2 regions of the Shewanella sp. SR43-4 genome follow, and region 2 is predicted to be linked to the other one. Evidence: predicted binding sites of a transcription regulator. Region 2 holds the regulator's gene; the other holds the start of a gene.
What was found. The regulator MetJ, encoded in region 2, represses methionine synthesis genes. The targets are predictions, from matches to a motif close to TAGACGTCTAGACGTCTA.
Positions count from the first base shown of each region.

Region 1: metK (methionine adenosyltransferase) is a predicted target of MetJ. The motif match lies at 1,414-1,431, and genes of this name have one in related genera.

Region 1 is NZ_JACJEB010000001.1:33,274-36,711, reverse strand. Features, by position in the region: gene H5123_RS00145 (GNAT family N-acetyltransferase) at 1-75, opposite strand, end outside; gene metK (methionine adenosyltransferase) at 232-1,383, opposite strand; gene tkt (transketolase) at 1,924-3,438, shown strand, end outside.
Region 2 is NZ_JACJEB010000001.1:296,926-300,363, reverse strand. Features, by position in the region: gene H5123_RS01385 (cytochrome c) at 1-172, opposite strand, end outside; gene H5123_RS01380 (sulfite exporter TauE/SafE family protein) at 482-1,219, opposite strand; gene metJ (met regulon transcriptional regulator MetJ) at 1,414-1,728, opposite strand; gene metB (cystathionine gamma-synthase) at 1,936-3,105, shown strand; gene H5123_RS01365 (bifunctional aspartate kinase/homoserine dehydrogenase II) at 3,246-3,438, shown strand, end outside.

The DNA.
Region 1 (3,438 bases), 260 kb from region 2:
TTCCGCCCCTAAGGATGGCGGTGCAACAGCTTGCTTTGCTATTATATTTTTTTCTAGCCAAGTGGCTTGATACATAATGAGACCCAGTGTCGAGATTAAATCATTACCTTATTACATCTGCTAGTGCAAATTGGATAGCGCCAATAACATAAAACCGCCAAATGGCGGTTTTATGTTTGATATCGTTTTAGCTTAGCCAACAAGCGTTAAGCTATATCGATACCTAGCTTATTATAGTCCGGCATCAGCACGGAGAATCTCAGCTTTATCTGTCGCTTCCCAAGGGAATATATCGCGACCAAAATGGCCATAAGCTGCAGTTTGTTGATAGATAGGACGCGCCAAATCTAGCATTGCGGTTAAACCATAAGGACGTAGCTCAAAGTGTTGACGGATCAATTTGATCAACACTTCTTCAGACACTTTACCAGTACCGAATGTTTCGATACTGATAGATGTTGGCTCTGCAACACCAATAGCATAAGACACTTGTAGCTCACAGCGATCAGCAAGACCTGCAGCAACAATATTCTTAGCCACATAACGTGCAGCATAAGCTGCGCTACGGTCTACTTTCGATGGGTCTTTACCAGAGAATGCACCGCCACCATGGCGCGCCATTCCGCCGTAAGTATCAACGATAATCTTACGTCCTGTTAAACCACAATCACCAACAGGTCCACCAATAACAAAGCGACCAGTAGGGTTGATAAAGTATTTAGTGTCTTTGTTTAACCATTGTGCAGGTAATACAGGCTTAATGATGGTTTCCATTACGGCTTCAATCAAATCTGCTTGTGTTACGTCTTCACGATGTTGAGTTGACAATACAATCGCATCGATACCGATGATTTTGCCATCGTCATATGCAAAGGTTACTTGGCTTTTTGCATCTGGACGCAACCAAGGTAAAGTGCCGTCTTTACGCACTTCTGACTGACGCTTAACTAGCTTATGAGCGTAAGTGATAGGTGCAGGCATTAATACGTCGGTTTCATTGCTGGCATAGCCAAACATTAAGCCCTGATCGCCAGCGCCTTGTTCAGCAGGATCTGAGCGGTCAACGCCTTGATTGATGTCTGGTGACTGTTTGCCTATGGCATTAAGTACCGCACATGAATCAGCATCAAAACCCATATCTGAATTGGTGTAACCGATTTCGCGGACGGTTTTACGGGTAATTTCTTCAATGTCTACCCAAGCAGAAGTGGTGACTTCACCGCCCACTAATACCATTCCGGTTTTAACATACGTTTCGCACGCAACACGAGCCTTTGGATCTTGCTCAAGTATTGCGTCTAATACCGCATCAGAAATCTGATCGGCGATTTTATCTGGATGACCTTCTGAGACCGACTCAGAGGTAAACAAGTGCTTTGCCATAATAGGAAAATCTCGTTGGTTGCATTTGAATATACGTCTAGACGTCTATTTTAGTCGAAATCTAATTTGATAACACCCCTTAATACGAATTTAAGCAGATAATTGTGCAGTAGTGCATGAATATTTTTTACTCTCTATGAGTGTGTTTAGCTAATGGGTTAATTAAACTTCTGATTAAATTAAGTTTTAATCATTTTTTTTGGTCTGCTTTAAACACTTTGGTGCCATTAATTGAACAATATTAAGGATGATTATGAGGTATTAAGTGTTGAGACAAGTTGACGTTTTACTTACACAGCACTGTTTTCTAAGCTGACTGTCAATAAATAATTACTCAGTATGTAGATGTTCATTACGGGGCTTTTTGCATGTTATCTACCCAATAAACATCAGCGGCAAGACGACCTTAATAGGTAAAAGTGAGCTTATTACTGACTAAAAATGTAATGAGAGAAATTTTAATTTGCGTCACATCGCCTTGTAGGGGAAAATATGGCTTCACAATTGCCCGCTAGACCTTACAAACAAGCAGGAGAGAGCATGTCATCTCGTAAAGTACTCGCTAACGCTATTCGCGCCTTAAGTATGGATGCGGTTCAAAAAGCCAATTCTGGTCATCCAGGTGCCCCAATGGGTATGGCTGATATCGCCGAAGTGCTATGGAATGATTTTCTAAAGCACAATCCAACTAATCCTAACTGGGTCGATCGCGATCGTTTTGTTCTGTCAAACGGTCATGGCTCTATGCTTATCTACTCTTTATTGCATTTATCAGGCTATGAGTTGCCGATTGAAGAGTTAAAGCAATTCCGTCAATTACATTCAAAAACACCTGGTCATCCTGAGTATGGTTATACTCCAGGTGTTGAAACCACCACCGGTCCTTTAGGCGCAGGTTTGAGCAATGCTGTTGGTATGGCGATTGCCGAAAAAACCTTAGCGGCTCAGTTTAACCGTCCAGGTCACGATATTGTTGATCATTTTACCTACTGTTTCTTAGGTGATGGCTGTTTAATGGAAGGTATTTCTCACGAAGCCAGTTCATTAGCCGGCACATTAGGCCTAGGTAAGTTAGTGGCATTTTGGGATGACAACGGTATTTCTATCGATGGTCATGTTGAAGGTTGGTTCACTGATGATACGCCTAAGCGCTTTGAAGCTTATGGCTGGCATGTTATTGCTGATGTTGATGGTCATAATCCTGATGCCATCCGTGCAGCAATTGAACAAGCTAAATCTGTCACCGATAAGCCATCGATGATTTGCTGTAAAACCATTATTGGTTTTGGTTCTCCGAACAAATCGGGCAGCCATGATTGTCATGGTGCACCATTAGGTGATGCTGAAATTGCAGCCGCTCGTGAGTTCTTAAACTGGCCACACGCTCCTTTTGAAATCCCATCTGATGTTTATGCTGGTTGGGATGCCAAACACAAAGGTGAGGCGAATGAGTCATTATGGAATGACAAGTTTGCTGCATATCAAGCTGCGTTCCCAGAACTTGCTGCAGAATATGATCGCCGTGTTTTAAAGGGTGATTTACCTGCTGATTTTGAAGCAAAAGCACAAGCCTTTATCCAAGAAAGCCAAGATAAAGCCGAAGGTATTGCGAGCCGTAAAGCGTCTCAAAATGCGATTGGTTTCTTTGGTGCTATGTTGCCAGAATTACTTGGCGGTAGCGCAGACTTAGCCGGTTCTAACTTAACGCTTTGGTCTGGCTCAAAAGGTATTCAAGACGATCCTGCTGGTAACTACATCTATTACGGTGTACGTGAATTCGGTATGAGCGGCATTATGAACGGTGCGTCGTTGCATGGTGGTTTTATTAACTACGGCGCTACCTTCATGATGTTTATGGAATACGCGCGTAACGCAGTACGTATGTCAGCATTAATGGGTATTCAAAACATTTTCGTTTATACCCATGACTCTATCGGTCAAGGCGAAGATGGTCCAACGCATCAGCCGATTGAGCAATTAGCTAACCTACGTTTAACGCCAAATATGGCAGTATGGCGTCCATGTGATGCAGCAGAAACGGCTGTTTCATGGAAG
Region 2 (3,438 bases):
TCATAGGGGTGAGCTCTTTGCCTTCACTATTGGCACTGTGGCAAGCTTTACATTCTTTTTTATAAAGATGTTTACCTTTTTTAGGGTTACCACCTTCTGCAGCCATTACTTGGCTACCAAGAGAAAATGCAATCGCGATTGCAATACCAACTTTAACGTAAATGTTCATCATTTTATCCTCTACAAAGCTTTTTATGGCTGGTGCCTTAGCAACATATATTTATTGTTTTGCTGTAAATAATGTTACCTAAAAGGAGGTAGTGTTAATTTGAAGTAGATCATATCCATGAGAAAAAACTAATTGAAAAAAAGTTAATTGATAAAAATCTAATGGAGTTGATGTGATGCAGATCTATTGTCTAGAGGGTAATAGTTTGCTAGAGGATAAATTAACGTTTAGTGACAGGGATTCAGCCACATAAAATAATGCGCAGCCCTGTTTATTGGAAGGTCATTTGATAAAGAGAATCAGTGAGTGGCGTTAAATTAATGCGATTGTCGACTTTATTACTAATATTGTTGCGCTAATGCTACACAATATTAATGTCGCAGCCCGGGTTTTCTCTTTATCGACACGGCCAATTAATCGACCAGAGACAAGGTAGCCTGCAATGACTGAGGGGAGTAATAGCAGTGATAGCCATAAATGTTTTACTTCAACTAAGCCGACAACGGCTAAAATAGCCAATGCGATTAATGAGCTAAAGACAAAAAAGGCTGATAGCGCCGCCCTAAATTGACTGGCATCTTGACCGGCAAGTAAAATGGCCATTGGTGGGCCGCCGATCGCAGCGATATTGCCAAATATGCCCGAAAATACCCCAGCGATAAATAAACTGATGCGATTGATTGGTGCGGTAAAGCGAAAGACGCTTAGGATAACGGCAATAAACACGATTGCTGCAATCACCAAGCCTAGTATGGCTTGTGGTGCAAACAGTAATAACCCTGCACCTAAAAATCCTCCTGGAACACGTCCCAGTAAGGCATATTGTAATCCATTAAACTGCAGGTGGCCGCGCTCTCTAAACAAGGTCATTGCAGAGATTGCAAAACCCATGGCAATAATAGGAACAGGAACTAATTGAGGATTAACAATATACAGTAGTGGGCTTGCTACAACGGCTAACCCAAAGCCAATTAAGCTTTGGGTTAGCGCGCCAAAAAATACAATAATTGATGCCAGTATCAAAGTGGTTGGATCGATAAATGACATCATAATTTCTCTTTAAAATATTACTGCTTATAGCAATCCACATTGAAATTGGATCTATTTTAGGCGTACAGCAACTTTGCCTTTAAAAGACTGCCTCGAATACCACGCTAATCATTTTCGCTAAAAGAGCAAACTTCAATAAGGATTGGTATCAATGGGCAGTTTTAAAGTCGGTGAGGGATTCATTAACCTGTAGGTTATTCGAGCTCTTCCCATTCGATACCCATATCATCCATTAACTTTTTCGCTTCACTTGGAATGCTATCAGGCTGATCTTTTGATAAATCACCGTCATAAGGTAATGGTTGACCTGTGTACGCGTGCAAAAATGCTTCGCATAGCAGTTCACTGTTAGTTGCATGGCGCAGATTATTTATCTGGCGACGCGTCCGCTCATCTGTCAGTACTTTTAATACTTTTAAAGGGATAGAAACCGTAATTTTTTTTACTTGTTCATTTTTTTTGCCGTGTTCGGCATATGGGCTGATATATTCGCCATTCCATTCAGTCATTAACTTACCCTTAACGATAAATACGCTGCAGATTTTAAACCGTTACAATCTCTAGTCAAATTATTGCTACTATTTAATCCCGATGCAAATAGATTTCTCGATGTTTAGACGTCTAAACGTCTATTTTGGTTGACTCAGGGAGAACTCTTCGGTAAATTTGGACGTCTAGACATCTATTGTGTGTTTGTGACTTTTTAGGAATCAATTATGACTCAGTATCAAAGTGCCACTTTGGCCGTTCGCCAGGGTATAGAAACAGACACACAACATGGTGCTATTGTGCCGCCGATTTATTTATCGACCAATTATTCATTTGATGGCCATACTAATCCTCGCGAGTTTGACTACAGCCGTTCAGGTAATCCGACGCGTTGTATATTAGGTGAGGCGATTGCAAAACTTGAGCAAGGTGTAACTGGTGTGGTGACATGTACCGGCATGGCGGCCATTACCTTAGTGACCAGTTTGTTGGGCCCAGATGATTTATTGGTTGTGCCGCACGATTGTTATGGTGGCAGTTACCGTTTATTTACTAACCTGGCCAAAAAAGGTCAATTTAAGTTATTGGTTGTTGATCAAACTGATGCGCAAGCGCTGGGCAACGCGATAGCGCAAAATCCCAAAATGGTCTGGTTAGAAACGCCATCAAATCCATTACTGCGGGTAGTCGATATTAATGCGATCAGTATCGCTTGCCATGAGGTTGGCGCGTTAGTGACGGTTGATAACACTTTTTTGTCGCCAATATTACAACAACCTTTATTGTTGGGGGCCGATATCGTTATTCACTCAACCACCAAATACATTAATGGTCACAGTGATGTGGTCGGTGGCGCTGTGGTGGCTAAAGATGCTGAAGTGGGTGAATTATTACATTGGTGGTCAAACACCCTTGGATTAACCGGTTCTGCTTTTGATAGCTATTTAACCTTACGTGGCTTAAGAACGCTGGCAGTCCGCATTCGTGAGCATCAACGTAATGCGCAAAAAATTGTAGAATTACTCAATGCCAGTGATGTGGTTGCCAAGGTGTATTATCCAGGGCTAAAAGACCATCCGGGTCACGAAATTGCCGCAAAACAACAACAAGGTTTTGGCGCTATGTTAAGTTTTGAATTAACCGGTGGCGAAGCTGAAGTGGTGGCCTTTTTACAGGCATTATCTTTGTTTAGTATTGCTGAAAGTTTAGGCGGAGTGGAAAGTTTAGTTGCTGTTCCTGCCACCATGACTCACCGTGCAATGGACCCACAGGCAAGGCAGCAGGCTGGTATTAAAGACACTTTACTGAGATTATCTGTCGGTATTGAAGATGCAGATGACCTGCTCGCGGATATTCAAGCCGGTCTCGCCGCTGTTACTGCGATAAAATCAGCTTGAGTTGGCTTAATTCGAGTTTAAGTTTGCTGTGGTTCCGGCCAAATAAAGTAAAATAGAAAATATGCACTTGCCACACTGTTTATTTCAAATTAGAAGTATAGCTGTCGCAATAAAAGTCTTAGTTGTTTAAGGAGTTAGTAATGACGCGAAGTCATTTACATAAGTTTGGTGGTTCAAGTTTAGCGGATGCAGATTGCTATCGCCGTGTTGCCCATATTTTGCTTACACATGGTCAAAGTGATGATTTAGTTGTGGTATCGGCCGCCGGCAAAACGACTAACTTTTTATACAAATTACTCACTCTGCGTGACAGCGGTCAGTTATGGCAAGAAG